Regions from separate parts of the Brevibacterium sp. VCM10 genome, predicted to be linked through region 1. Evidence: riboswitches for the same ligand, from Rfam matches in the RefSeq annotation. Region 1 holds a riboswitch; each other region holds the start of a gene.
What was found. Region 1 has a riboswitch for thiamine pyrophosphate ahead of thiC (phosphomethylpyrimidine synthase ThiC). Riboswitches for the same ligand answer to the same signal wherever they lie in the genome.
Positions count from the first base shown of each region.

Region 2: another riboswitch for thiamine pyrophosphate. It lies ahead of AD89_RS0101545 (hydroxyethylthiazole kinase); the one in region 1 lies ahead of thiC (phosphomethylpyrimidine synthase ThiC).
Region 3: another riboswitch for thiamine pyrophosphate. It lies ahead of AD89_RS0107575 (ECF transporter S component); the one in region 1 lies ahead of thiC (phosphomethylpyrimidine synthase ThiC).

Region 1 covers NZ_JAJB01000032.1:47,575-55,170, forward strand. The annotation lists gene AD89_RS0110280 (thioredoxin domain-containing protein) at 1-969, shown strand, start outside; gene AD89_RS0110285 (ABC-ATPase domain-containing protein) at 980-2,746, opposite strand; gene AD89_RS0110290 (amidohydrolase family protein) at 2,778-3,569, opposite strand; gene thiC (phosphomethylpyrimidine synthase ThiC) at 3,668-5,476, opposite strand; TPP riboswitch at 5,472-5,580, opposite strand; gene AD89_RS0110300 (M18 family aminopeptidase) at 5,655-6,959, opposite strand; gene AD89_RS0110305 (DUF1684 domain-containing protein) at 7,104-7,596, shown strand, end outside.
Region 2 covers NZ_JAJB01000008.1:20,179-27,774, forward strand. The annotation lists gene nadC (carboxylating nicotinate-nucleotide diphosphorylase) at 1-133, shown strand, start outside; gene AD89_RS0101515 (cysteine desulfurase family protein) at 136-1,353, shown strand; gene AD89_RS0101520 (hypothetical protein) at 1,515-1,730, shown strand; gene AD89_RS0101525 (DUF1648 domain-containing protein) at 1,837-2,361, shown strand; gene AD89_RS0101530 (TenA family protein) at 2,415-3,155, opposite strand; gene thiD (bifunctional hydroxymethylpyrimidine kinase/phosphomethylpyrimidine kinase) at 3,257-4,186, opposite strand; gene thiE (thiamine phosphate synthase) at 4,183-4,998, opposite strand; gene AD89_RS0101545 (hydroxyethylthiazole kinase) at 4,995-5,924, opposite strand; TPP riboswitch at 5,912-6,045, opposite strand; gene AD89_RS0101555 (sugar ABC transporter permease) at 6,253-7,464, opposite strand; gene AD89_RS0101560 (ATP-binding cassette domain-containing protein) at 7,461-7,596, opposite strand, start outside.
Region 3 covers NZ_JAJB01000027.1:10,499-18,094, forward strand. The annotation lists gene AD89_RS0107565 (universal stress protein) at 159-1,076, shown strand; gene AD89_RS18295 (fibronectin type III domain-containing protein) at 1,113-2,600, opposite strand; TPP riboswitch at 2,815-2,923, shown strand; gene AD89_RS0107575 (ECF transporter S component) at 2,946-3,572, shown strand; gene AD89_RS0107580 (ABC transporter ATP-binding protein) at 3,572-5,104, shown strand; gene AD89_RS0107585 (energy-coupling factor transporter transmembrane component T family protein) at 5,097-5,942, shown strand; gene AD89_RS0107590 (hypothetical protein) at 5,965-6,507, opposite strand; gene AD89_RS0107595 (putative quinol monooxygenase) at 6,558-6,878, opposite strand; gene AD89_RS0107600 (class I SAM-dependent methyltransferase) at 6,954-7,556, opposite strand; gene AD89_RS0107605 (LysR family transcriptional regulator) at 7,579-7,596, opposite strand, start outside.

The DNA.
Region 1 (7,596 bases):
GAGGCGGCCCTGTACTCCGGTGCGGGCGCTGAGTCTGACGGTGGTGCCGATTCGGCGGGGCGTGCGGAGTCGACCGGTGGTGCGATCACAGGGAACGCCGGATCCGCGGATTCGGCGCGATGGGCAGAAACCGCCGTGCGGTTCTGGACGGCGATGGACGAACGAATCAAGCGGGCAGGAGCGACCGCCGGTTCGGCGGAGCCTGCCGAATCGATGGAGCAGGCCGGCTCGGCCGTGATCGATGTGCGGCGCAGCTTCACCGGCGGAGTCGCCGGCCCCGGGCAGGGCGGGCTCGCAGACTGGGCGCAGACGATCACCGCTGGGATCACTGTTCGGCAGCTGTCGGGCGGGGTCGCCTCGGTGAGGGTGGGGGATCTGGTCGACCTCGCGGCGACGATGCTCGACCTCTTCACCTCCGAACGCGGGGACGGGGTTCTCGAGGCGGTCGATTCGCTCGGTGACGGGATCATCGATGTGAAGTCGGCGGACCCCGTCGACAACACCGTGCCGTCGGGACGATCGGCGGCCGCCGAGGCGGTGCTGCTGCTCGCCGAGCTCGGCGTCGACGCTGCGACGCCCGGTGGTCCGGAACCTGGTGCGACGCCTGGTGCGGCAGAGTCGTCAGGTGAGGCGGCCGCGTTGGATACCGGACGGCTGTTGGAGGTGAGGGATCGGCTGCTCGGGGTCTATCGGGCACTGGCCGGGCAGACTCCGCGCGGGTGCGGCCATGCGCTGTGGCAGGCCGAGCGGGCCCTGTCGCCCGTGCGGGTCGCCACCGGCGACGAGGCGCTGCGGACCATCGCTGCCCGGCATCCAGCGGTCACTCTGCTCACCGCTTCGACCGGGGTGCCCGGACCGGACGGTCGGGAGGTCGAAGTCCCCGCGGGGACGGCGATCGTGTGCCGAGGGACCTCCTGCTCACTGCCGGTGGGCACAAACGCCGAGCTGGTTGGGCTGTTGGATAGGTAGGTCGCGCTCGTCAGCGTTCGAGGTTCAACCCGCGGTAGCGGTTGAGAGCGGCGGCGATCTCCTGCCGGCGCGGCCGGGTCAGGTGGCCCGGATGGTCGCGGTGGCCGGTGATTCCGTCGAGGCCTTCGGCATCGAGCATGTCCTCGACTTCGGCCAGCGCCTCGGTCAGCGAGGTGCGTCCGTCGAAGATCTCCGCGAGGTATTCGAGGGCTTCGGCCACGCCCGCCGCCTGCTGCGTGTCGATGAGTTGAGCGATGGCGATGAGGTCGATGAATTCGCGGCCGAACTGGATCCGATCGGATCCCTTCGCTCGAGCGGTCTTCGTCTTCGACGACGGTCGCAGCGCCTTCGCCGTCGGCACACGCGGTGCGGCGGTGAAAGCGGGGGCGGCGGGGGAGTCCGAACCGGAGTCCGGGGCGCTGGCGGTTGGAGCCGTTTCGAGGTCGGATGCGGTGACGCCGACGAGCTCATGCGCTTGGTTCGTGACTTCGCTGGGCACATAGGCGTCGAGGGCGATGACGTGGTCGGCGACTTCGAAGAACGCGCTCGATCCGCCGGCGACGAGCACCGTGGATACGCCCTGCTCGGTCAGCAGAGGACGGACGCGGTCGACGAACGGGGTGATCGGTTCCCGTTCGGCGGGGATGAGCGCGCGCATGCGTTCGTCGCGGATCATGAAGTTCGTCGCCGAGGTGTCCTCGTCGATGAGCAGGGTGCGTGCACCCGCCTCGATCGCTTCGACGAGGTTGGCCGCCTGCGAGGTCGATCCGCTGGCATTCGTGGTGGAGAAAGATCTCGTGTCAGTGCCCGAGGGTAGGTTGTTGATGAACGCCGAGATGTCGTCGCCCGTCACGGCGCGACCGTCCTCGGCTCGGATGGAGGTGGCAGTCGGGTCGCTGATGACCCATTCGCGCCCGTCGCCGGCGATATGCGGGTAGACGCCGCGTTCGAGCGCGCGCAGAATCGTCGACTTCCCGTGATAGCCGCCTCCGACGATGACGGTGACCCCGCGGGGAATGCCCATGCCGGTGACGCTGTGGCCGCTGGAGAGACCGACCGTGTGTTCGAGTTCGGGAGGGGAGGTGAAGGCCACCGCATCGGAGGATGTCATCGGCAGGTCCGAATCCCCGGATTTCCGCGGCAGAATCGCCCCGTTGCCGATGAACCCGATGAGTCCGGCCTCGCCGAGGCGGCTGCGCAGTTCCAGCTGATCCCGATGCAGCTGGACGTGGTCGGCGAGCCCGTGGGCCGATGGGGCGGGAGTGTTCCCTCCCCTGCCTGCCGGGGCGTCCGACCAGCGGTCGAAGAGAAAGAGTCGTTCGGCGAATTCGGGCAGATCGCGAGTGAGGATGTCGGCGGCCTGGTGGCCGAGGATGCGGCGGCCGCGGGCCGGAAGATTGACGAGCAGACGTGCCTCGAGCCCGGCGTCGTCGATGAGGATGTTCGTCCGTTCGAGGATCTCCTGCCCGGGGCGGCCGAGGATCAGTGCGCGTTGATCGAGCTTCGCGAGCACCTCATTGCCGGCACGGAGAAGGTAGTCGGCCGCTGCGATGCGATCGGCGCGCTCGGTGGTGAGCTCAAGCGGAACCTTCGCATCGGCACGATCGACACGGACCCGGACCTTCGACGGGGAGGCGAACGGATCGGCCTGGACCCGATCGATGAACACGGTGACCGGTCCGAAGGTGTAGCGGCCGCGGATCTGTTTGAGATTGCCGTAGCTGCGACCGTCGAGGGTGTGCAGAGTGGAGGCGAGATTCGACTGACGTGAACTCATCTCACTCATGCTACTGGGCGGAGATGAACGTCTACTCAGCGGATGACGGTTCGAGGCCGTAGAACCTCGCCGCATTCGACCAGAACACGGCGTCCGCCTCGGTGGGGGTGAGCACCTGGAGGAGGAGGGCGAAATCAGCATCGGCGAAGGGGCGACGCGCCCGCGTCGACGGTAGATCCGTGCCCACCATGAGCGCGGTCGGGTCGGTGTCGACGATGCGACGGACCGCCGCGGCGGGGTTGAGTTTTACGCGACCGAAACCGGTGGCTTTGACCTTCACCCCGGCCTCGACGAGGCGCAGCAGGGTGGGCAGTCCGTCCTCGTGCATGCCCAGGTGGTCGATGCTCACCGCCGGCAGTGCGGCGATGCGTGCGGCGAGGTCGGCGTCGATGGTGCGGGCGTCGATATAGAGCTCGGCATGCCATCCGACGAGGTCATGGACCCGGCGGGCGAAGCTGTCGAGGGCATCGAGAGTGGCCGAACCACCGCGGGCGATATTGAAGCGCAGCGCCTTGATGCCGGCCTCGTCGAGGCGCCGGATCTGATCATCGGTGGTCTCATCCGGCAGCTGGGTGACACCGACATAGCTGTCGCCGAGCTGGCCCAGCGCCTCGACGAGGTACCCCTGGTCGAAGCCCTGGAACGAGCCGGAGACGACGGCACCTCCGGCGACGTCGACTCCCACCTCGGGCAGGCTCTGCAGCCTCGCGCGGTAGTCGGCGACCGTGAATGGGTCGGGCAGATAGCCGTTGTTCTCGATGACGGGATGGGTCGGATCGATGATGTGCAGATGCGCGTCGAAGGCACGCTGGAGTTCGCTCATGCCGTCAACCTACATCGCCTCCGCAACGCTCGGTCACGGCGTGGCGCGTCTGTCGAATCGTGCACACTGCGATAGACGCGCCACGCCCTGAACGACGGTCAGTCCGCCTTGAGGCCGACGGTCGGATCGGGCAGGTAGACCTCTCCGCCCGAGGCGAGGAATTCGCGGCTCTTCTGCTGCATTCCCGCCAGGGCCTCCTGAGTCTCGGCGCTGCCGTAGGTGTCGCGGATGTCCTGGGAGATGCGCATCGAGCAGAACTTCGGCCCGCACATGGAACAGAAGTGCGCGGTCTTCGCGGGTTCCGCCGGCAGCGTCTCGTCGTGGAACGCCTCGGCAGTCCCCGGATCGAGGCCGAGCGCGAACTGATCCCGCCAGCGGAACTCGAACCGGGCCTTCGACAGCGCGTCATCGCGGGCCGTCGCGCCGGGGTGGCCTTTCGCGATATCAGCGGCATGCGCGGCGATCTTGTACGTGATCACCCCGGTTTTGACGTCGTCGCGGTCGGGCAGGCCGAGGTGCTCCTTCGGGGTGACGTAGCAGAGCATCGCCGTGCCGTAGCGGGCGATCTCGGTCGCCCCGATCGCCGAGGTGATGTGGTCGTATCCGGGTGCGATGTCCGTGACCAGCGGACCCAAGGTGTAGAACGGTGCGCCGTGGCAGAGTTCCTGCTGGCGTTCGACGTTCTCCCGTACGAGGTGGAGCGGAATGTGCCCGGGGCCTTCGACCATCACCTGGACGTCGTGGGCCCACGCGCGTTCGGTGAGTTCGGCCAGTGTGTCGAGTTCGGCGAACTGGGCGGCATCGTTGGCATCAGCGATGGACCCTGGTCGCAGTCCGTCGCCGAGTGAGAACGCGACATCGTATCGGGCGAAGATCTCACAGAGTTCGTCGAAGTGGGTGTAGAGGAAGTTCTCCTCGTGGTGGGCAAGGCACCAGCCGGCCATGATGGACCCGCCGCGGGAGACCATCCCGGTGACCCGGTCGGCCGTGAGGGGCACATAGCGCAGCAGCACACCGGCGTGGACGGTCATGTAGTCGACACCCTGCTCGCACTGTTCGACGACCGTGTCGCGATAGATCTCCCAGGTCAGCGCGTTCGCATCACCGTCGACCTTCTCCAGTGCCTGATAGATCGGGACGGTGCCGATGGGGATGGGGGAGTTGCGGATGATCCATTCCCGGGTGGTGTGGATGTCATTGCCGGTCGACAGGTCCATGAGGGTGTCGGCACCCCACTTCGCGGCCCACCGCAGCTTCTGCACCTCCTCGGCGATGGAGCTGGTGACTGCGGAATTGCCGATGTTCGCGTTGATCTTGACGAGGAACGCCTTGCCGATGATCATCGGCTCGGATTCGGGGTGGTTGATGTTGTTCGGGATGATCGCCCGACCGGCGGCGAGCTCGGCACGCACGAGCTCGACATCGCACTGCTCGCGGAGCGCGACGAACCGCATCTCCGGGGTGATGATTCCCTGCCGGGCGTAGTGCATCTGGGTCACCGTGCGGCCGGCCTTGGCGCGACGAGGAACAGGTTTGCGTCCGTTCCACTGCTGAGACGGGGCACCCCGGCGGACGGCTGCACGACCGTCATCGGCGATGTGGTGGCCGCGGGCTGCATACGTTTCGGTGTCGAGGCGGTTCTCGACCCACGGAAATCGCAGAGCAGGCAGTCCTTCTTCGGGAATGCTGCCCGGTCCGACTGTGCGGTAGACATCGACGGGATCGTTGGCCCGGCCGTTCGAGTCCTCGAGTTCGATGCGGGTCACGGGAACGCGGATGCCGTGGTCCGTGTCGTCGACCCATGCCGGCGAATGCGTCGGATACTGCTCGAGGGTGAATGCGTCGTGCGAATCTGCGTCGGACGAAGTCGTTGCAGGGGCAGGTGTTTCAGGGGTGAATGCAGTCATCTGCAGTCCTCACTTCCTACGCCGGTATCAACCGGATCAGGTTCTACGGTCTCGGACGAGGCAGTCCGATCTCAGCCCGTGCAGCGGGCTCCCGTGGGGTCGTGCAATTCGTATCACGATTGTCGTGGTGAGGACAACCGCGGTGTCGGCGACATCGAGTCCCGCCGGGGGTGCGAGGTCAGCTGCCCTGGAGGAATGCCTTCGCTACGGCACCGAGGGCGAGCACATCGGAGACCGCGACCATCTCGCGGGCCGAGTGCATCGAATACAGGGCCGGACCCACGTCGACAGTCGTCATGCCCAGCCGGGTCGCGGTCAGCGGTCCGATCGTCGACCCGCAGGGCATCGCATTGTTCGACACGAAATCCTGGTACTCGACCCCGGCGGCCGCGCATGCCTGCGACCACACGGCCGTGCCGACCGCATCCGTGGCGTAGCGCTGCTGAGCGTTGAGTTTGAGCAGGGGACCGCCGCCGAGGCGGGGGCGCACATGCGGGTCATGGCGTTCCGGATAGTTCGGGTGAGCAGCATGCCCGGCATCGGAGGAGACGCACACCGAGGAGGCCATCGACGCGAGATAATCGCTGCGCGTCGACTGCGGCAGCAAGGAGGCGACGATGCGTTCGGTGACGTCGGCGAGGAACGGGCCGCACGCCCCCGACCGCGAATTCGACCCGATCTCCTCGTGGTCGAAGGCCGCGAACAGGGGGATGCCGTCGAGGCCGTCGGCATCGAGCTGGGTGAGCGCGGTGACACCGGCGTGGACGGACAACAGGTTGTCCAGCCTCGGCGAGGCGAAGAACTCCTCGGCCGCACCGAAGAGGGCCGGTTCCTGAGTGGGGATGGTGTAGACATCGTGACCGACGACGGTCTCGGCATCGACTCCGGCGGACGCGGCGAGCAGTTCGACGATGTCCGCCTCGGCGAGGTCGGTCAGGCCGATGACGGGAGCGGTATGACGCTGCTTGTCCAGGGCCAGCCCCTCGTTGACCTGCCGGTCGAGGTGGATCGCCAGCTGCGGGATGCGGGCGATCGGTCCGGTGCGGGCGAGCACGATGCGGCCGTCGGCGAGGCCGAGACGACCGGCGAAGGCGAGCTCACGATCGAGCCACGAATTCAGCAGCGGCCCACCGTAGACCTCCACCCCGACCTGGCGGGTGCCCTCAGCGGTGTACTCGCCGCCGGGTTTGAGTTTGAACGCCGGGGAATCGGTGTGGGAACCGAACACACGGAACCGGTCAGCCGCCTCGGTGACGGTGGGATTCATCCACGCGATGAGCGCGCCGTCCCGGATGACGTAGTGCCCGGCCCCGGGCGTCAGCGCCCAGGGAACGGACTCGTCGAGGCGGGAGAATCCGGCCTTTTCCAGGCGTTTCGCGGCGGTGGCCACCGCGTGATAGGAGCTGGGGGAGGCGCTGACGAAGTCGCCGAGGTCGGCCGCTGTCGTCGCGGCCCGGTCCGGTCTCGGGAGTGATTCATTCATTTCCCCAGCCTATCGTTTGCGGTAGTTTGGAGGTGAAGAAGATCAGGTCTCAAGCGCCGGGTTGCCACCGCGTCCAAGAATCAGGCGGGGCGGCGACCCTGGGCGACCCTGCAACTGCACCAGCGACGGCAAGGAGTGTTCGACGTGAACCAGTTCGTGACGGAGTGGAACACCTGGCGCGACTCACGGAACTCGGCACTGGCGAAACCGTTCGGCTGGCTCAGCGTCGTCGGCCTGCACTGGCTCGATGGCGAATCGACCTGGGCCGACGCTCCCGGCACTTTCACCGTCGACGACGGGTGGGTGACCGTGTCCCTGGATCCCGGCATCAAGGCCGGCCCTGCTGCGGAGACGTTCGACCTGCTCAGCACGGTCGGCGACGGCCCAGACGGGTCGGATCCGGCTGGTTCAGGGGCTGGATCCGGGACTGGTCCTGGGAATGGGGCTGGCTCTGAGGTGAACAGCGCAGGTGCGAACGGCGCGGCTGCAAACGGCGCGGCTGCGACCAACTCGGGGCCGACCCGGGAGACCAGCCCGGCAGTGCCCAGCGACACCTCGACCCTGCCGAGGGTCACGGACCAGACCGGCGCGGCCGGTGCGGGCGCTGATTCTGCGGATGGTGCGGATGGTTCTGCTG
Region 2 (7,596 bases), on a different contig from region 1:
GGCCAGCGGCAATGTCACTCTGGAGACGATCCCGGAGATCGCCGCCACCGGCGTCGACGTCATCTCCTCGGGCGCGCTGACCCACAGTGTCCGTGCGATCGATCTCGGTCTCGACCTGACCCTCGAGGCCTGAGGATGACCGGGCGCCTCTACCTCGACACCGCGGCTGCGGCCCCCGTACGCCGGGAGGCCCTCGAAGCCGCGTGGCCGTATCTGGCCGGCGCGTTCGGCAATCCGTCGAGCCATCACGAGTTCGGTCGCGGACCCGCCGACGCTCTCACCGACGCCCGGGCTCGGGTGGCGAAGGTGCTGGGAATGAGAGCCACGGACATCACGTTCACCAGCGGCGGCACCGAGGCGGACAATCTCGCGATCATCGGCATGGCCCTCGGGCACCAAACCCAGGGTCGGGCTCAGACCCAGCGTCGGGCCGGGACCGCGGTGCCGCCTCGGCGACATATCGTCACCTCCCCCATCGAACACGAAGCGGTGCTCGCCTCGGTCGAGTTCCTGGCCCGCGTCCATGGATTCACCGTCACCGAGGTGGCCCCGACCTCCGACGGGACCGTGACCGAACAGGCGCTGGCCGCGGCCGTGCGCCCCGACACCGTGCTCGTGACCGTGGGCTATGCGAACAATGAGATCGGCACCGTCGCCGACATTCCGAGCTTGGCCAGCATCGCCCATGACGCCGGCGCCCTCTTCCACACGGATGCGGTGCAGGCGGCCGGCTGGCTACCGCTGACCGGGTTGGGCGTCGATGCGCTCAGTTTGGCCGGGCACAAGGTCGGTGCGCCGAAGGGCATCGGTGTGGCCGCGATCCGCGCCCGCGTCCCCGTCGAACCGCTCATCCACGGCGGCGGGCAGGAGTCCGGACGCCGTTCGGGCACGGAGAACGTGGCTCTGGCCGTCGCGTTCGCCACGGCACTCGAACTCGCCGAGGCGGAGCGGCGTGAGGCCGCCGATCGAGTCCGGGCCGTCCGCGATGAGTTCATCGCCGCTGTTGTCGACAGCGTGCCCGGGGCGTTCCTCACAGGCGCGGCGGGCACGGCCGGGTCTGACGGTCGGGAGACTCGGACTCCGAACCATTCGTCGTTCTGCTTCTCGCACACCTCCGGAGAGGCGGTGCTGCTCGAGCTCGAACGCCGCGGGGTGACGGCGTCGAGTGGTTCGGCCTGCGCGGTCGGCTCCGACGAGCCCTCGCATGTGCTCACGGCATTGGGGATCGCCGCCGAGGTTGCGCAGACGAGTGTGCGCTTCACCTTCCCGTCCTCGATCACCGACGAGCAGGGACGCGCTGCCGCGCAGTCCGTCATCGCCGCCGCCGAGAGCCTGGCCACGAGCTTCGCCTGAGGCCTTTTGAGGCCTTTTGAGGCCGCTGAAGCGAGCTTCGTCTCACTCGGGCGTGCTTTTGATCACCTTCGCGCTCACCAGGTGGGATACCCCTATCTTTCTCGGTACTTTGGGGCGAGACTGAAAGAGAAGCATTCGTCTCAGGGTGTGAGGGGGCCGCCATGGATCTTCTGATTCTATTCATGATCGCAGTGATGTTCGCGACGATCGTCTTCGTCATCGGACGATACGCCTGCCCGAAGCATGACCGAGTGCCCCTCATCGAGGTCGATCACGTGCTCCTCTGGACCGCCCTGCGCCGCGGTTGGCATGTGCTCGGATCCTTCGGACCGCTCACTCACTACCCGGAAGATCCCTCGGGCGCATCCCGAGCCTGAGGCTCTGCTGCCCCAGCCGGGGCGAACCTCCGTTGCCTCAGTCGGAGCGAACCTGCCGGACGATCGCCGCAGGCCCGTTGCGCACAGCTGTTGTTAGAGTGACAACATGCCTTCCCCTTCTCAACCGCATCGGAACCCACCGAGTGGAACCGCCGCGCTCATCTTTGCGTGTCTCTCGATCCTCGTCTTCCTCGGGTTCTCCGTCTGGTTCTGGGTGCAGGCCCCGGACACCGTGGCCACCCATTTCGATTCCGGCGGTCAGCCCGATGACTGGACGTCGAAAGCCGGACTTCTGGGGATCTTCGTGCCTGTGGGGCTCGGCCTGCCCACCCTCATGTCGATCCGGCCGTTGATTGCCAAGCTGCCGATCTCGCTCATCAATGCCCCACACAAGGAGTATTGGATCGAGCGAGGCGACAAGACCTACCTCGTCGACTGCCTCATGGAACTCCTGCGCATCACCGCCGGACTCACCGCACTGCTCATCGCAGCCATCCTCGTCATCATCGCGGAGACAGCACGTTCGGCGACGATGCCGGAATGGCTGACCGTCGTGCCGACGGCCGTCTTCCTCGTCGCCACGGGACTCGCCGTCTGGCGCTTCTACCGCAGACTCACCCCGCCGAGGTGACCACGTCGTCGGCTGCGGCCACCCCGCCGAAGGAGATCCGATGCTCCCCGGGATCAGACGGTGACTTCTTGGGGCAGGAACACGGAGACGTCCCAGTTCTGCATCGCGTGGGCCGACGCCCAGAAGTGGAGTTCGTATACGCAGGCCTGTTCGAAGGCTGCTCGCATGCGGGCAGATTCCTCGCTCGGGGCCTTCGCGAGTTCCTGTTCGAGGATGTGCACGGCGTGGCGGGTCGATTCGTCGAATTCCGGTGAGTCGTAGGTCTGCACCCAGGTGCGGTAGGGGTGGTCATCGGACATCTGGCCGGCCTGGTCGATCAGCACCTTGCCCATGTGGGCGTACACCCAGAAGCAGGGCAGCACTGAGGCGACGCCTTCGCCGTAGGAACGGCTGGCGGCCGTGGCCACGAGGAAGGACACGTAGCCGAGCGTGTTCGGGGAGGCCTTGAATCGGGAGCCTTCCGCGGTGAGCTCCTCCAGCGCCGAGGCGAGTCGGGCGTCGGCGAGCAGCTCTGCGTGCATCTCCTCTTCGACGGTGATCGCCTCGGCGGCAGATCCGGCCCAGAATCGGGATTCGTCACGGTCGACGGTCTTCGCGGCCAGGAACGACATGGCCTTGGCATATCCGTTCAGGTAGAGGCTGTCCTGCGAGATGTAATTGACGAAGGCCTTCGGATCGAGGCTGCCGTCGGCGAGCTGGGCGAGGAACGGCAGCTCTTCGATCTGCTTGATGATGGGGCGAACGCGGTCCCACAGCTGGGTGGTCAGTGGGCCGGCGGTAAAGGTGACGGTCATGGGAACTCCTTTGTGCTCGTGTGACATGGTGATTCGTATGACGTGGTGGTTCGAGTGAGTTGGCGGTTCCGGTGAGGTGGTGGTCAGGCGGGATGGATACCTCAGGCCGGTCGACCGCGGACGACGTCGACCTGGTGGTCGACGGGTCCGTGGGCGCCCTCCGGATCCAGACTCAGCTGCCAGTCCGCAGCCGAGTTCAGGGCGCGAGCGAGAAAATCGAGGGCATTGCCGACAGCCTCGCCGAGGAGGTCGGACCCGATCGCCGCGCGTGACCGATCTTTCCCGGTCGGGGCCGCCGGATCGGCAGGTCCCCCGGCGGCAGCTGCGCGTTCACGGCCGAGGACGGCCACCTCGGCGGTGATCGCAGCCGAGAGAGTGCACCCTGTTCCGTGCGTGTTCATCGTCGTCACGCGGGGGTGGGTGAACTCCCGGACCTGACCGTCGCTCGTGGCGAGGATGTCGATGACCTCGTCATCGCTGCCGTGTCCGCCCTTGAGCAGGACCGCTCCGGGCCCCCGCTCGAGCAGGCGCCCGGCCTGGTCACGCATGGCTTCGGTCGTCTGCGCTTCGGGTTCGTCATCGCTGATGAGCAGGGCCGCCTCGGGGAGGTTGGGGGTGATGAGGTCGGCGACGGGCAGCAGGTGGGTGCGCACGGCGTCGACGGCATCGGCCTCGAGGAGGCGATGGCCGGAGGTCGCGATCATCACCGGGTCGACGGTGAAGAAGCCGAGCCGGCCTTCGGCGGCGCGGGCGACGACGAGTTCGACGAGGTCACGGCTGCCGAGCATCCCCGATTTCGTCGCATCGACGGGCAGGTCGCCGAGCACGGACTCGAACTGATCGGCGACGAAATCGACGTCGATCGGATAGACGCGCGACACCCCGTGCGTGTTCTGCGCGACGAGGGCGGTAATGACGGTCGTGCCCATGGTCTTCCGCGCGGTGAAGGTCTTGAGGTCGGCGTGAATACCGGCGCCGCCGGAGGGGTCGGTGCCGGCGATTGACAAGGTGATCGGCGGGCGGGTCGTCACTGGTCGCTCCCGGTGAAAGCGGCCAGCAGCTCTTCGGCCGCCGACTTCGGATCGTCGGCCAGGCAGATCGCCGAGACCACACAGATTCCGATCAGTCCACGTCCGTGCAGGTCGGGGGCACGGTCGGCGGTGATGCCGCCGATGGCGACGGCGGGGAGGCCGGCTTCTGCCGCCAGCTCGCCGAGGCGCTCCGGTCCGATGCCGTCGGGGGCGTCGGCTTTTGTGGAGGTGTCATAGACCGGTCCGATGCCGACGAGGTCGACGACTCCGGAGTTGCGGGCGGCGGCGAATTCGTCGCTGTTCGCGGCCGAGAGACCGATGAGCGGTGCCGCACCCAGGGCGGCGCGCACCTCGGCGACGGTGGCATCGGTTTGGCCGACGTGGATGTGCACGGTCTCGCCTTCGTCGATGAGGCGGCGGGCCACCTCGACGCGGTCGTTGAGGACGACGGGGACCGTGCGGTCGGTGTCGCGGGTGGCGGCGTCGACGGCGGCGATGACCTGGCGGGTGAGCGAGTAGAAGCCGGCGTCGTCGATGTCCTTGTCGCGGACCTGGACGATGCCCACTCCCCCGGCGACGGCGGCCTGCACGGTCTCGGCGACGGTGCGGCCGGCGGTTTCGCATTGCGCGGAGTCGGTGACGAGGTAGAGGCGCGTGTCGATTCCGGCGAAGCGGTCGGTCACGGCGGCGCGGTTAGCGGCGGCGCCGTTCGGGTTGTCAGCGATGTGGGCGGCGGCGCGGTCCGGGGTGTCAGCGATGTGGGCGGCGGCGCGGTCCGGGGTGTCAGCGATGTGGGCGGATCCGGCGGTCATGCCTGGACGCCTTCGTTGGCGGTATCGCTGACAGTGGTGAGCGTGTCGAGGCTGATTCTCGCCTGTGCGAGTCGGTCACCGTCGACGGCGTGGAGTGCGTCGAGGAAGTTCACCGAGTAGCTGCCCGGCCCCTTCGCGCCGTCGGCGGCGAGTTCGCCGGCGACCGCGAAGTGCGCGTGGGCGGCGACGACGGCTTCGAACCTCGCCGAGGCGGCCCCACCGTCCCCGGACCCGTTCGTGGCGTTGACGGCCGAGGCATCGGCGTCGGGGTCGGCCAGTCCTGCCCGGGCGGCAGCCAGGTAGGCGACGGTGACGGCGCCGAGAGAGCACCCGGTGCCGATGACCAGCGGCATGAACTCATGTCCGCCGGTGATGCGGGCGACGTGGTCGGTGCCGTCGATATGGGCGACGACGGCATCGGTGGGTCCGGACACGGCGACGATGGCCCCGGTTTCCCTGGCCAGCTTTGCGGCGGCGGGGAGGACGGCATCGACTTCATCGGTGGAGTCGACGCCGCGACCGCCGAGTCCGACTCCGGCGAGAGCTGCGATCTCGGAGGCATTGCCGCGGATGGCGGTGGGGTGATCGGCGGCGGCGCGGCGGATGCGGGAGGTGCGGAAGTCGACGGCGCCGACGCTCACGGGGTCGAGGACCCAGGGTTTGCCGGCGGCGTTGGCGACGTCGATGGCGGCATCGGCGGCGAGCAGCTGATGGTTGGAGGCGGTGCCGAAGTTGACGAGGACTCCGCTGGCGATGCCGGCGAACTGTCCGGCGTCGGCTTCGTGGTCGAGCATCGCCGGGGAGGCGCCGACAGCCAGGAGCACGTTCGCGCTGAACTGCTGCACGACGGTGTTCGTGATGCATTGGATGAGTGGATTGCTTGCGCGCAGTCGCGCATTCGCAGAACGCAGGTCGAAGTCAACCATGACGATCCCTTCGCTAGTATGGCCCAGATCAGGTTCGATGGGTGTTCTCTCAGCCTCGGTGTCCTCCGTGCGCAGCTCTTCGGTGCGAACGGATCTTCATGAGGCACCCCATGTCATTGGCTCCGACTGTATCAGCCCGGCTGAGGCACGGCGACTCCTTGGATGCTCAGTGCCGACCGCTCGACTTGACGTCGCTGTATCAAGCTGTGCATTGCGCGCTCGACGCTCAGGCGAGCGGTCGGCAGAGGGAGCTCTTGCGGAACCGAGCGGTCGACGACAGCTTGAGCGCTCAGCGTTGAGCGGACGCCCCTGTGCCGCCGACCCGGCACTACCCCCGCCCGACGTACCTCTGGCCGCGGCGGCTGAGCGCATCGATGACTACGGCGGTGAGCAAGACGAGCGCGGTGATGATCTGCTGTGCATCGGAGTTGAAGCCGATGAGGTAGAGACCGTTGTTGATCGCGCCGACGACCAGTGCGCCGAGCACTGCCGCCCAGGCGGTTCCGCGACCACCGAACAGCGAGGTGCCGCCGATGACGGCCGCAGCGATCGCGTTGAGCAGGTCCTGCGTGCTCACCAGCGTCGATCCCGCGTTCGTCGTCACTCCGGTCTTGATGAATCCGAACAGAGCGGCCAGCACTCCGGCAGCCATGAACACGCTGATGCGCACCCAGGTCACGCGGATGCCGGCACGTCGGGCGGCTTCGACCTTGCCGCCGACGGCGTAGATCGAACGACCATAACGGGTCTTGCGCAGCACGAGGTCGATGATGATCGCGATGACGATCATGAGGAAGAACGGCATCGCCAGACCGAAGTCCTGATTGACGAGGATGAGGAAGCCGAACACGATCGCGGCCAGCAGGACGATCCTCACGGTCACCGAAGTCCAGCTCGGAGCGCTGAGACCCTCCCGGTGGCGGCGCAACTTCGAATAGATGATGCCGACGCCGAATCCGATGATCGCGATCGCACCGAAGACATAGGCCCAGATCGCCGGGAAATAGAAGCTCGCGAAGTCGAAGGCGAAGGTGTCCGACATCGACAGGTTCTTCTGCGTACCCAGGGTTGTCAGCGTCAGGCCGGTGAACGCGAGCAAGCCGGCCAGGGTCACCACGAACGCCGGGATGCCGACGACGGCGAAGAACCAGCCCTGGATCGCACCGACGACCAGGCCGAGCAGCAGCATGATGACCAGCGCCAGGGCCGGCGGCACACCTTGCCTCACCACCAGAACACCGAGCAGCGAGGCGGCCAATCCGCCCAACTGCGCCAGGGAGAGGTCGATCTCGCCGAGGAGCAGGATGAGGTTGATGCCCAGGGCAAGTATCGCGAGGAATGCGACCTGGGTGGAGAGGTTGACGAGGTTGGCCGGAGAGATGAAGTTCGAGTCGGCCGTCTGGAAGACGATGACGATGACGATGAGGGCGAAGATGACCGGGAACGATCCGAGCTGGCCCTCTTTGACCCGTCGCAGGAACGTTCCGACGACGCCTTCGTGAGTAATCCGTTCGTCGGTGATGAAGGAATTGCGGGTCATCGACGCTCACCCCTCCGTGCCGCACGCTTGGTCACGACGTTGTCGCTGGCCCCGGTGATCGCGGCCACGAGCACGTCCGTGCGTTCGTCGCCAGGGAAGTCACCGGCGTCCTTGCCCAAGCGCAGCACGTGC
Region 3 (7,596 bases), on a different contig from region 1:
GCCACGGGCGCGCCCGGGTGAGACGAAGCTTCTCACCTCCGGACTTTTTCTACAGTCCGTAGAATTTGCTTGGTAGACTGAAGGCGACGCGGACGATATCGTCTGTCGGGGCCGTCGTCGGCGTCTGGGTTGTTCTGGCCCCGATCGAGAGGTGCGAGATGTCTGCTCAAACCAATCCGTCCGAATCCGGCCTGAACCTCGAACTCGGTGTCCTCGTCGGCTTCGACGGTTCCGAACTCGCCGCCCAAGCCGTCCGCTACGGCGCCATCGAAGCCGAACGACGCAGAACCGTTCTCACCGTCGTCACCGCCTATGAGCTGCCGACGATGATCTACCCGAATATGGCCTCCATCCCCAGCGAGCCGGAAGACGAGAAGGCGAGGAAGCAAGCGGAGAAGACCCTCGCCGAGGCGGTCGACCTTCTGCGCGACTACCCCGGTGAGACGTCCTTCCGCACCGAACCCGGCAACTCCGCCGGTGCGCTCGTGACTCTCAGCGCCGATGCCGAAGTCGTCATCGTCGGCGCCCGCGGGCGCGGCGGCTTCATGGGCCGCGTCCTCGGCTCCGTGTCCACGGCCCTGCCGGCGCATGCTCACTGCCCGACGATCGTTGTTGCCGAACGGTCGACTTCAGCGTCCGCGGACACTGGCCCGGTGGTCGTCGCGGTCGACGGGTCCGAGACCGGTCGGGTCGCCATGTTCACCGCAGCCGCCGAGGCGACCCTACGCGGAGCGGAGCTCGAACTCGTCGTGGTGCTGCCGGCCGGTGAGGAGTGGCTCTATTGGTACCCCGATCTCGAACTCAGCTCCGAGGTCACCGCGCGACGGAAGAAGCAGCTGGCCGAAGGTCTGGAGAAGGAGGCCGCGACGCTGTCCGAGCAGTTCCCGGACCTGACGGTGACCAACTCGGTGCCGGTCGGCGATCCGACCGAGACCCTCGTCGAGATCAGTTCGCGCGCTCAGCTGACGGTGATGGGCACCCGCGGGCGCGGACGGATCCGCAGCGCCCTGCTGGGATCGGTCTCGCGCGGAGTACTCAATCACGCCGGAGGCCCGGTCATGGTGGTACCGAGCTGATGCGAAGCGTCGGGCCGATCAGCAAGGCTGTGGCAATCAGCTGAGCCCGCCGCCGGTGCGGGGAAGGTCTCCATCCCCACCCGCCGAGGCGGTCCCGGAGGAACCCGCATCATCATTCGTCCCTGCGGCGTTCGCCTCGGCCGCTTCTGCCTCGGCGCCCGGGGCGGGGTCGTCCGCCTCGGCGCGCCTGAGTTCGACATCGTCGATCTGCTCGGCTGTTGCCTGCGCTTCCGCCCGTTCGCCATCGGCCGACGCTCCCCCAGCGGGCACCTCATAGGTCGTCGCCCGCAGCGCTTCGTCGCTGACGCGGACTCGGGTGAAGGCGGGCACGTCGTTGTGGACGCTCTTGCCTTCCCAGTCGAGGCCGGGAACGTAGTTGTAGAACTTCGATCCCGATGACGAGGTCAGCGTGAGGTAGAGCGTCTGCCCGTCTTCCTTCTCCTCCTCGGCTCCCGCTTCGGAGCCCTCGACGGGCTTGCCCTCCCCGTCCATGAGGAAGGTGCGGTTATAGATGTGGTCGTGGCCGGAGACGACGAGGTCGATGTCATTGCGGGCCGCGACCGGTGGGATCGCCTTCCGCAGCCGCTTCACATCGAGATCGTTCCAATGTGTTGCCGTCGAATAGATCGAATGGTGGAATCCCAGCACAGTCCATCGTGCCTGGCCACCGTGTTCGGCGACGACCTCGTCGATGAACTCGGCGTGGGCGTCCAAGTCCGGACTGTTCGAGTTGATGTTGAGGAACAGGACTCCGTCTTCGATGAACCAGTAGTCGCCGCCGGAGGTGATGATGCCTCCGCCGCCGTGATCCTGGCTGACATTGGGTCGGTTGAAGTGCTGTTCGTAGGCCTTCGAAGACACATCGTGGTTGCCGATCGTGGTCGCCTGCGGGATCGTCCGGGTTGCTTCCGGGGCCAGGTACTGCGCGCACTGCTCTTGGTTGCCGGCGGAGTTGACCTGGTCTCCCAAGGAGTAGAAGAAGCTCGGGTCGTCGGCAGTGGCCACGGCCGTCGACAGGGTCCGGTCCCAGCCGGTGGCGTCGTCGGGGTCTCCGCCTCCGGCGCCGACCTGGGGGTCGCCGAAGACGAGGAATTCGTCATCTCCTCCAGACGATCCTGTGGTGAACTGCTGCACCTCGGTGAACCCGTCCTCGTCGCTGCCGACCTGGTAGGCGTAGTCGGTGTCGGGTTCCAGGTCGGTCATGCTCGCATGGTTGAAGTGACGTTTGAGGTCGGTGGCGAGACCGGAGTCCGTGGTCTGAGCCGCTGCCGCGTCGGCGGGAAGTTCGCCTCCCTCGAGTTCATTGACCGGCGCCCACTGGACTTCTCCCCCGCCGGAGTTCTCACTCATCCACGAGAGGTTGCGCGTCGTCGAGTCGGCTCCGACCTGCAGTACGGGATCGGTGATCGCTTCACTCCCCGCATCCACCTCGGCGGGTGTGTCCGTCGGGTCCTGGCTCGCGGTCGAACTCGGGCCGCCCGAGCCGAGAGATGGTTCGGCACGCACGGGCACCGGGGCCGCCACCAGAGCGGCGAGCAGGGTGGCGGCGGACAGGGCACACTGAGCGGTCTCTTCAGTCGATGCGTATTCACCCGCCTATTCCTACTGACCAGTAGTGTCCGGTCGTTCGAGGACCGTCGACGGGAAGGGAAACGGGAAGTGAATCCTCGATGACCGACCCCGGACTCCGCGTCGTTTCCGATCCCAGCCTCCGCGTCGCTCCCCTGTTGTACAGTGGTGGCTACGACAGGGGAGCGCCGTCAGGGGCGCTGAGAGTGCAGAAGAAGCTGCAGACCCTCGAACCTGATGCGGTCAGTACCGCCGAAGGAAGTCGAGACTCTTCACCCCTCCTTGATATGAGGAGGCACAATGCCGAATACCACCGCGCCGACCACCACCCCCGCCCGCGCGCAGGCTTTCACCGCGGCGCCGAAGACCAAGCAGTGGCGGGTCGTCGACTATGTCACCACCGCCGTGCTCGGCATCGCCGTGGGACTCGTCTTCTGGGTGCTCGCGCTGAGCTGGAAGGTTCTCGAACTCGCCTTCCAAGCATTCCCGCCGTCGATCGGCCTCATCGCTGGACTCTGGGTGCTGGCCGGTCCGCTGGCCGGTGCCATCATCCGCAAACCCGGTGCCGCACTCCTGTGCGAACTCATCGCCGCGATCGTCGAAGCCGTGCTCGGCTCCCACTTCGGGGCGACCGTTCTGCTCTCGGGACTGCTGCAGGGCCTCGGTGCCGAACTCGTCTTCGCCGCCTTCGGGTACAAACGCTTCACCCTGTGGGTCACCGCCGCTTCGGGTGTGCTGGCCGCGGCGTTCATGGCCGTGAGCGAGAACATCATGTACAACGCCGAATGGCAGTTCGGGTTCCAGGCGATCTATGCGGTCTGCGCGATCGTCTCCGGCCTCGTCATCTCCGGGATCGGCGCCTGGTACGCATACCGGGCGATCGCGGCCACCGGAGCTCTGAGCTCCTTCGCCTCCGGCCGTCGCTGATGGCGCTGCCGATCACGGCCGCCGGCTTCTCATGGACGCACACCGACCGTGACGCGCCGGCCGTCGGTCCGCTCGACCTGCAGATCGCGGCCGGAGAGAAGGTGCTGCTGCTCGGCGCCTCCGGAGCGGGGAAATCGACGTTCCTCCACGCCGTCGCCGGTGTCCTGCCCGAGGAATCGGGTGAGGCCACCGGTGAACTCCTCGTCGGCGGAGAGAAACCGGATCCTCGCCGAGGCAGCACCGGGCTGGTCCTCCAAGATCCCGATTCGCAGGTGATCTTCTCCCGCGTCGGTGATGATGTGGCATTCGGGATGGAGAACCTCGGACTCCCGGCCGAGGTCATCGAGGCTCAGGTCCCCGAGTCCCTGCATGCGTTGGGACTCGATCTGGCCCCGGAGCATCCGAGTGCTGCCCTGTCCGGTGGGCAGAAGCAGCGGCTGGCTCTGGCCGGAATCCATGCGATGGCCCCGGAGGTCATCGTCCTCGACGAACCGACGGCCAATATCGATCCCGCCTCGGCGACCGAGGTCCGCGATGCCGTGCTCACCGTGCAGGCCGAGACACAGGCGACCATGCTCGTCGTCGAACACCGGGTGGAGCTGTGGACCGAGCACGTCGACCGTGTCATCGTGCTGGGCGGTGACGGGATCGTCGCCCAAGGTCCGCCCGAGCATATCTTCACCGATCCGGACCTGACCGAAACGCTCATCGGCTGCGGCATCTGGATGCCGCAGGACTCCCCCACCCCGCGCCGAGGCGGAACCGAGGGATTCGGTGGGACGTCGGGCCGCCTCGGCGAGGTTCTGCTACGCACAGATCGGCTCAGCGTTGCTCGACCGCGCATGGCCACCCCCGCCGCGACCGGACTGGACCTGAGCCTGAGCGCCGGTCAGGCCCTCGGAATCATCGGTGCGAATGGGGCAGGCAAATCGACCACGGCCCTGACCTTGGCGGGCCTGCTGCCCGAATTCTCCGGGCAGGTCCTCGCCGAGGCGGCCCTGCGGGAAGGAGCCAAACGGCCCCGACCGTTCGCGTGGCCGTCGAAGCAGCTGGCGGCGCGCATCGGGATGGTCTTCCAGGAACCGGCCCACCAGTTCCTCACCTCGAGCGTGGCGGCCGAACTCGAGCTGGGTCCCCGGCTGGCCGGGTGGTCTGCCGCCGAGTCGCAGGCACGGGTGGATGAGCTTCTTGCGGGTCTCGGTCTCACCGGTTTGGCGCAGGCTCATCCGCAGAGTCTCTCCGGTGGGGAGAAGCGTCGCCTGTCGGTGGCGGCGATGCTGGCTCCCCGGCCCCGGGTGCTCATCGTCGATGAGCCGACCTTCGGTCAGGATGCGCTGACGTGGGCGGGGTTGGTGGAGATGTTCCTCGATGCCTTGGATCACGGTTCCGCAGTGGTGGCGGTCAGCCATGATCTGGCGTTCCTCGAGGCCATCGGCGCCGATCTCCTCGAGCTCGGCGACCGCGGCCATGAAGAGCGATCCGACGGCAATAAGTCGGATTCGCATGTCAGGGCGGGTGAGCGCGGTGAGTAAGGGCCTCGATGAGCACGTTCGCCACTCCCCCGAGGTCGCGGTACAGGATCCGGGGCAGCTCATCCCCGTGGTGCGTTCGACCGCTTTGGCTCGGTGCAATCCGCTGACGAAGATCGCAGTCGCTCTCATCCTCATGGTCGGGGCGCTGCTGAGCATCGATCTGGTCTCTGCCGGGGTGGTGCTGCTGGCAGCAGTGCTGGCGCTGCCGGCGACCGGACTCGATCTGGTGGCCGCGGCCAAGCGGCTGTGGTTCCTGCCCGCCGGCGCTCTGCTCGCCGCTTGGGGCACTGCTCTGTTGGCGGAGAAGACCGGGGATGTGGTCGTCGACTTCGGTCCGATTCTGTTCACCACGGGGTCCCTGGCCGCGGCTGCGGCGATCTTCGTCCGTGCCCTCGCCTTGGCGATCCCGCTCATCGTGCTCGCGTCGACGATCGATCCGCGTGACCTCGCCGATGCGCTCATTCAGCACCTGCGCCTGCCAGAGGTCGTCGTCGTCTCGGTTCTCGCGGCCTCACGCCTGCTCGGACTGTTGGTCAGTGAGTGGCAGGTGCTGGCGATGGCTCGCCGTGCGCGCGGTGTCGCCGGAGGTTCGCTTCTGCGACGCACGGGTAGCCTCTTCAGCGGGGTGTTCGTCCTGCTCGTGGTCTCGATCCGCCGGGCGACGACCTTGGCGATGGCGATGGAGGGTCGGGCATTCGGTTGTCCTGGACGGACGTGGCGCAGGCGGTCGAAGTTCGCGGTCCGAGATGTCGTGGCGGTGCTTCTCAGTCTGGCCGTCTGCGCGGTCGCGATCGGTGCGGCTCACATGCTCGGAGTCTGGAACCCGATCATCGGGTGAGGCGACGCGGATATGGCGCGACTCAGAGCTGTTTGAGGAGGCCCTTGCCGAAGGCCCGCCATTCCTCCAGGGCTTCGGGGCTGGGAAGCTTCGACGTGGTGAGGACGAAGAGGGTTTTGTCTTCGCTCTTCGTCTCAGCGGCGGCTTCGACCTTGATGCCGCCGTCGAGGTTCGCTCGCCAGAAGGAGCGCTTCGCCGTCTCCGAGGTGCGGGGATCGGCGTCGAGGGCCACCTCGTTGAGGGTGTCGTCGACGAGGGACGCGAATTTTTCGATGAGTGCGGAACGATCGCCGGGGATGGTGCGGGAGACGGCGACGTCGAAGGTGCCGTCGGCGCGCTGGCCGGGGACGCGGCGTCCGATCTCCTGCTCATAGGCGACGACGGCGCCTTGGACCCACCAGCCGTGGTTGTCGACTCTGCCGTCGAACTGGGGAAAGAGAGCGTCGGCGAGTTCTTTGTGACTCGCCGACGCTCCCCCGGCTGCCTCCAAACGACCACGGGTGTCTGCCCATGGCTCGCCGAGGGCCTTTTCGATCGATGCGATGTTCTGCGCTTTGGTCGCCATGGCAGAAGTCTATGTGCTCGGTCGACCCGGGATGAAGGTCTGGAAGGGGTTCAGTCGATCTTGAGTTCGCCCATCTCGTCCCAGCCTTCGCCGTCGATCTTGCGGGAGATGATCTTCGGCGTCGTGGCCAGGTGCGGGCGCATGGCTTCGAGACCGGCGGCGAAATGGTCGCTCTTGACATGAGGTTCGGCACCTTCGTCGGTGAACGCTTCGACGAGCACGAACTCGTTCGGGTTCTCCAGGCTCTTCGACCATTCGAACCACAGGTTGCCGGGCTCTTCCCGCACGGCCTCGGTGAAGGCCCGCACCGCTTCGGGGAACTTCTCGACGCTTTCGGGTTTCACGTCATATTTTACGACGATGAAGATCATGGTCGTTCTCCTTCAGGTGATCCGCAGTACAGGCCGATCCCAGCTTAGTTCTGCCGCAATTGCGAATCGACCGGCTCACAGCCTTTCGGCGATGAGGACGAGGAAGTCGCTGTCAGCTTCGAAGGGACGCAGCTCCCAGGTGGAGAACTTCTGATCGACGAACATCCCCGTGGCTTTGACGTCCTCTATGAAGTCGTCGAAATCGTACCCGCGTCCGGCACCGAAGCCGGACACGAATCGACCGCCGTGCTTGAGGGTCGACTTGATGTTGCCCAGGGTCTGCCGCCGGGAGGCGGGATCGAGGAAGGACAGGACGTTTCCGGCGCAGAAGGCGACGTCGATCTCGGTGATCCCGGCACCGGCGAAATCGAAGTCGGCGAGGTCGCCGGTGCGCCATTCCCCGCTGGGGAAATCGTCCTCGGCGACGGAGATGAGGAATTCGTCGAGGTCGACGCCGAAGACGGTGTGCCCTTCGTCGATGAGCTGTCCGCCGGCCCGTCCGGTTCCGCAGCCGGCGTCGAGGATGCGCGATCCCCGCGGAGCCATGGCGTTGACGAACCTAGCCTCACCGCCGATGTCGTGCCCGGCGGCCGCGAGATCACGCCACCGCTGCGCGTAGTTCGCCGAATGATCGGGGTTGGCCCTGCGTACCTTGTTCCACTGATGGTCGAAGCTCATGCCCTCATCCTAGGCCGGAACCTCAGGCGAAGACTTCGGT